2 linked regions of the Tahibacter amnicola genome follow. The protein of the gene in region 1 interacts with the protein of each later gene in a pairwise test. Links are inferred from orthologs where the notes say so. Each region holds a gene or a part of one and is shown on either strand. Other genes may lie near its edges.

Region 1 (3,317 bases):
CCATGTCATCGTCGAGTTCCGTCGGGAACGGACCGCCACCCACGCGCGTGGCGTAGGCCTTGGCGATGCCGAGCACGTAGTCGATGTCCTTGGCGCCGACGCCCGAGCCGGCGTACGCGCCGCCCACCGTCGTATTCGACGAGGTGACGTAGGGATAGGTGCCGTGGTCGATATCCAGCAGCGAACCCTGCGCACCTTCAAAGAGGATGCGCTTGCCGGCGCGACGCAGGTCGTACAGGAGGGTCGACACGTCGTCGACCATGGGCTTGACGTAGGAACCGAACGACATCGCCTCGTCGAGCACCTTCTGGTAATCGACCGTGTCGGCCTTGAGCCAGTTGGCGAGCACGAAGTTGTGGTAGTCGACCGCGTCGCGCAGCTTGTCGGCGAGCTGGTCCGGGTAGAACAGGTCGGCCACGCGGATGCCGCGACGGGCCACCTTGTCCTCGTAGGCCGGGCCAATGCCGCGGCCAGTGGTGCCGATGGCCTTGGCGCCCGACGCGCGTTCGCGCGCCTGGTCCACCGCGATGTGGTACGGCATGATCAGCGGTGTCGCCGGCGAGATCTTCAGGCGCGACCGCACATCCACGCCCTGGGCTTCCAGCTCTGCAATTTCGGTCTGCAGCGCCGCCGGCGACAGGACGACGCCGTTGCCGATCAGGCAGAGCGCGTCGTCGCGCAGGATGCCCGAGGGAATCAGGTGCAGGACGGTCTTCTTGCCGCCGATCACCAGCGTATGACCGGCATTGTGGCCGCCCTGGAAGCGCACCACCGCGCCAACCTGTTCCGTCAGGAGGTCGACGATCTTGCCCTTGCCTTCATCGCCCCACTGCGCGCCGAGAATGACTACCGATTTACCCATGGCTGTTTCCTTCAAAAACACATGACTGTCAGGAGCGCGTCGGTCCGACGCGCACACAAAGAAACTGTCGCCCTGCGAGGCAATCCGCCCGCACAAGCCCATATCGCACGCGCAAGCGGGCCCGCCCCCGACCGCTTTCAGCCGACCGATGGCACGCCCGCTTCATGTTGCACGGCGCCGGTTGCCCGGCGCCGCGATGTTCATTAGTCCTTGTCGCTGTCGTTGAAGTAGCGGAACAAGTCCGACTTCGGGTCGAGCAGCAACACACCGTTGCCCTGCCGGAACGACGCCCGGTAGGCCTCGAGACTACGCGTGAAGGCGTAGAACTCTGGATCTTTCCCGTAGGCCTGCGCGTACACCTGCGCCGCCTCCGCGTCGCCCTGGCCGCGCGTCTTCTGCGCTTCGCGCGTCGCGTCGGCCAGCAGCACCTGGCGCTCGCGATCAGCGTTCGCCCGGATCGTTTCACCCGCTTCCTGACCGCTGGCGCGCAGGCTGTTGGCGACCTGCTTGCGCTCGGCGCGCATACGGTCGTACACGGACGACAGCACCGTTCCCTCTTCCGGGAAGTTGATGCCGCGGATGCGCACGTCCTTCACTTCGATGCCGAGCGAATTCTGGGTCGAGCGATTGACCTGGTCACGCACGCGCTTGGTGATGTCCACCCGGCCGTCGGCAATCAGCTCATGCAGCGGACGGGCATTGAATTCAAAGCGCAGCGCATCCTTGACGATCGGCGACAGGCGCGAATTGGCCTGTTCTTCGTCGCCGCCGGAGGTCTGGTAGAACTTGGCGAGGTCGTCAATGCGCCACTTGACGTAGAAATCGACCAGCACGCTCTTCTTTTCCGACGTCAGATAGCGCTCCGGCTGGGCGTCAAGGCCAAGGATGCGCTTGTCGAACAACAGTGACTGCTCGAAGAACGGCACCTTCCAGTGCAGTCCCGGCTTGAAGTCGGAACGGACGATCTTGCCGAACTGCAGCAGCAACGCCGACTGCCCTTCGCGCACGACGAACAGCGAATTGACCCCGAGCAGCACCAGCAGGGCGGCAACCAAAGCAACCAACGACTTCATCGCGAACCCTCCCGCTTGGCGCGAACCGCTTCGTCCGACGGCAGCAGGACGCCGCCTCCTGAATTCAAAGCGCCGCCGAGACGGTCGACGGGGAGATTGATCAGGTTGCGGCCGCCCGTGGTGTCGATGACCTTGGTGCTTTCAGTCAGCACTTCCTGCATGGTTTCCAGGTACAGGCGCTGACGGGTCACTTCCGGGGCAGTCTTGTACTGCACCATCAGCAATTCGAAGCGATCCGCGTCACCCTTGGCGAGCGCGACGCGCTCGGCGCTGTAGCCCTCGGCCTCGGCCTTGATGCGCGCTGCCTTGCCGCGCGCCTCCGGCACGACGGTATTGGCATAAGCGCGCGCCTCGTTCTCGATCTGCTGCTTGTTTTCACGCGCGTTGGTCACGTCGTCGAAGGCTTCCTTGACCTGGTCCGGTGGAGCGACCAGCTGGAAATTCACCTCGGTCACGGCCAGCCCCGATTCGTAGGAATCGAGTGTCTGCTGCAGCACCTTCTTGGTCTCGCTGACCAGCTCGGCGCCTTCGCCGGAAAGGATGTGATCCATCTCGCTACCGCCGATCACCTGGCGCACGGCACTCTCGGCCGCTTCCTTCACGGTGCCTTCGGCGTCGCGCAGCTTGAAAAGGTAGTCCTCGGCATTGCTGATCTGGTACTGCACGTTGAAACGGATCCGGACGATGTTTTCATCCATCGTCAGCATGACGACTTCATCGTCCAGCGACTGGACGCGGGTGGTCGCCACCTTGGTCACGGTTTCGATCGGGCGCGGCCACTTGAAGCTCATGCCAGGGCCGAGCACGCGGTTCTTCTTTCCGAACCGCTGTACGACGCCCACTTCCTGTGCATTGATGATCGTGACGGTATCGGCCACGGTCCACAGCAGGACGATCGCCAGCACGACCAGCAGGATCCCGCCAGTGCCGCCGCTGCGCCCGCCGGAGCCACCGAGCAGGTTGCCGAACCGCTCTCTGAGTCGCCTAAGTGTTTCCTCGACATCCGGGCCTTTCTGATTGCCGCGCCAGGGGTCGCGTTTGCCCGGCTCATTCCATGCCATGAGTGGCCCTCGTACGATTCGCGCCACTGCAGGCGCGCCATTGGATTGTCGGTCGTGGTGTAGTGTTCATTGGATGCGATTGTCCGGCCGGCAACCGCATGACGGAACGGTGGTCCGCCTGGGCAGGTTGCGGCCGGATTGTACCCGCAGGGTTCGGACAAGCCCAGCGCAGCCGTTGCAGTCCGCCCCCGGACTGCTACTCCCCTGGCCAGGACGCGCCATTCCCGGGCGCATGGATGGCCCCTTATTCCTTGAAAGCACATCCGCGGCTGCGCATAGTCGTCCTCCGCCTATGCCCGCACGCCGTTATTCATGATTGAC
Region 2 (3,257 bases), 120 kb from region 1 along the record:
AGAGCAGCCATCGCTGGCTGCAGGAACATTTCAACGACCCGTACGTCAAGAAGGCCCAGGCGGAGGGCTATCGGTCGCGCGCGGCGTTCAAACTGGACGAGTTGCTGGAGCGCGACCGGCTGCTCAAGCCGGGCATGGTGGTGGTCGACCTCGGTGCCGCGCCGGGCGGATGGTCGCAGCTGGTCAATGAACGCCTGAAAGGGCAGGGCCGGGTGATTGCCCTGGATATCCTGCCAATGCAGGGAATCAGCGGCGTTGACTTCATTTGCGGTGATTTCCGCGAAGATTCCGTGCTGAAGGAACTGGAGGCCCAGCTGGGCGGGGCGCCGGTGGACCTTGTTCTCTCGGATATGGCCCCCAATATGAGCGGCGTCGACGTCGTCGATCAGGCACGGGCAATGCATCTTTCCGAGCTGGCGCTGGAATTTGCGCAGAACTGGCTCAAGCCCGGGGGCAACTTCCTGATCAAGTTGTTCCAGGGCGTCGGCTTTGATGATTACGTACGGAACTTGCGGGCGAGCTTTTCACGCGTCAGCATCCGTAAACCAAAGGCTTCGCGGGCGCGATCCAACGAAGTCTATGCGCTGGCCCAGGGCAAGCGCGCGTGAGGAGTTAACTTGATGAATGACATGGCAAAGAACCTGCTGATCTGGCTGATCATCGCCGCCGTGCTGATGACCGTATTCCAGCAATTCAACCCGCGCGGCGCGGGCCCGCAGGAACTGGCCTATTCGGAGTTCATGGATCGCGTCAAGCGCAACAGCGTGGGCGAGGTCCTGGTCAAGAACGACGGCCGCACGATCGAAGCCAAGCTCAAGGATGGCAGCTCCGTGCGCACCACGGCGATCCTGACCGAGGCCAACATGGCCGACCTCGAGAAGAACGTCGAGAAACTGCGCGTCGAACCCACCGACAACGGTATCTCGGTCGTCGGCATCCTCGTCAACTGGCTGCCGTTCCTGATTTTCATCGGGTTCCTGATCTATGTGATGCGCCAGATGCAGTCCGGCGGCGGTGGCCGCGGCGCGATGAGCTTCGGCCGTTCGCGGGCGCGCCTGCAGGGCGAGGACCAGGTCAAGATCACCTTCGCTGACGTCGCCGGCTGCGACGAGGCCAAGGAAGAGGTCAAGGAACTGGTCGACTTCCTGCGTGACCCGGGCAAGTTCCAGAAGCTGGGCGGCAAGATCCCGCGCGGCGTGCTGATGGTCGGTTCGCCCGGTACGGGCAAGACCCTGCTCGCCAAGGCGATCGCCGGCGAGGCCAAGGTGCCGTTCTTCACCATTTCCGGTTCGGATTTCGTCGAGATGTTCGTCGGCGTGGGCGCCGCGCGCGTCCGCGACATGTTCGAACAGGCGAAGAAGCACGCGCCGTGCATCATCTTCATCGACGAAATCGACGCTGTCGGCCGCCATCGCGGCGCCGGCCTCGGCGGTGGTCATGACGAGCGCGAGCAGACGCTGAACCAGCTCCTCGTCGAGATGGACGGGTTCGAGGGCAATGAAGGCATCATCGTCATTGCCGCCACCAACCGCCCCGACGTGCTCGATCCGGCGCTGCTGCGCCCGGGCCGCTTCGATCGCCAGGTCGTGGTGCCGCTGCCTGACGTGCGTGGCCGCGAACAGATCCTCAAGGTCCACATGCGCAAGGTGCCGGTCGCGACCGACGTCGACCCGCTGGTGATCGCGCGCGGCACGCCGGGCTTCTCGGGTGCGGACCTCGCCAACCTCGTCAACGAGGCGGCCCTGTTTGCTGCCCGCGAGAATTCGCGCGAAGTGACGATGACGCATTTCGACCGCGCCAAGGACAAGATCATGATGGGCGCGGAACGCCGCTCCATGATCATGAGCGAGGAAGAGAAGCGGAACACGGCCTACCACGAGGCCGGCCACGCCATCATCGGCCGCCTGGTGCCCGAGCACGATCCCGTCTACAAGGTCACGATCATTCCGCGCGGTCGCGCTCTGGGCGTCACCATGTACCTGCCCGAAGGCGACCGGTACAGCTGGAACAAGATCATGCTCGAGAGCCGCCTGTGTGCGCTCTACGGCGGCCGTGTCGCCGAAGAGCTTATTTTCGGTGCGGGCAAGGTCACCACTGGTGCCTCCAACGACATCGAGCGGGCCACCCAGATGGCACGCAACATGGTCACCAAATGGGGCCTGTCCGACGAACTCGGTCCGGTCGCCTACGGTGAGCAGGAGGACGAAGTCTTCCTCGGCCGTTCGGTCACCCAGCACAAGAACGTCTCGGACGAGACGGCGCGCAAGATCGACGAGGTTGTTCGCGGCATCCTGGATCGCGCCTACCAGCGGACGCGCGAAATCCTGGCCGACAACATGGACAAACTGCACACCATGGCCAACGCCCTGCTGCAGTACGAAACCATCGACGCGCCGCAGATCGACGCCATCATGGAAGGCCGCGAACCGCCGCCGCCGCGCGACTGGAACGGCACCAACCGTCCCAGCAACGGCAACGGCAGTGCCAACAGCGGCGGACGGGGCGAAAGCCCGATCGGCGGCCCGGCGGTGACCAGCCGCAACGCGCTGCCATCCGATCACTGACTGCGTCAGCGGTGAATGCCTCGCAAGGCCGCCTTCGGGCGGCCTTGCTGCTTTGGTAGACGGCATCGCGCTACGCAGGCGCGCTTGGCGAAGGCGGCTGCCGGCTGCGATAGTCCGGCATCCGATCGTGGACGAGGGAGTGGCCGCCATGTTTTATCCCACCTTGTCGTGCAACGGACGCGAGCTGGTGTTGGACCGCCCGTTGATCTGCGGCATCGTCAACACCACGCCCGACTCCTTTTCGGACGGTGGACGGCACGCGGACGCCGCGGCAGCGATTGCCCATGGACTGGCCCTGGTGGAGCAAGGCGCTGACCTGCTGGATATCGGCGGTGAGTCAACGCGGCCTGGGGCCACAGCGGTCAGTGCAGAAGAGGAACTGGCGCGCGTCATCCCCGTGATCGAGGGGTTGGCGCGCCAGACGACGGTTCCCTTGTCGATCGATACCTCCAAGCCCGACGTGATGCGCGCCGCCGTCGCGGCCGGGGCGGGGCTGATCAATGACGTCCAGGCCCTGCGCCTGCCCGGTGCACTGGATGCGGCAGCCGAGCTGAAGGTTCCGGTGTGCTTGATGCACATGCAGGGCGAGCCGCGCACCATGCAGGAGGCGCCGAATTACGAGGAGGTAGTGGCCGACGTCAAACGCTTCCTTGCCGATCGCATCTTTACCTGCGAGCTGGCCGGCATCGACAA

The links.
Region 2: the proteins of hflC (region 1) and ftsH interact in binary tests that used the Escherichia coli proteins (3 or more experiments, as listed by UniProt). The link is inferred for Tahibacter amnicola from one-to-one orthologs.

What each region holds. Positions count from the first base shown.
Region 1 is NZ_CP104694.1:2,199,538-2,202,854, reverse strand. What follows is about bases 1-3,000. They hold hflC (protease modulator HflC), read right to left. Parts: upstream 1,936-3,000; coding sequence 1,066-1,935; downstream 1-1,065. Other genes in these bases: hflK (FtsH protease activity modulator HflK), read right to left, coding at 1,932-2,996; N4264_RS09360 (adenylosuccinate synthase), read right to left, coding at 1-862.
Region 2 is NZ_CP104694.1:2,080,458-2,083,714, forward strand. What follows is about bases 153-3,092. They hold ftsH (ATP-dependent zinc metalloprotease FtsH), read left to right. Parts: upstream 153-620; coding sequence 621-2,564; downstream 2,565-3,092. Other genes in these bases: rlmE (23S rRNA (uridine(2552)-2'-O)-methyltransferase RlmE), read left to right, coding at 153-608; folP (dihydropteroate synthase), read left to right, coding at 2,713-3,092. In the rest of the region: more of rlmE, read left to right, coding at 1-152; more of folP, read left to right, coding at 3,093-3,257. UniProt on the Escherichia coli protein: Acts as a processive, ATP-dependent zinc metallopeptidase for both cytoplasmic and membrane proteins. Plays a role in the quality control of integral membrane proteins.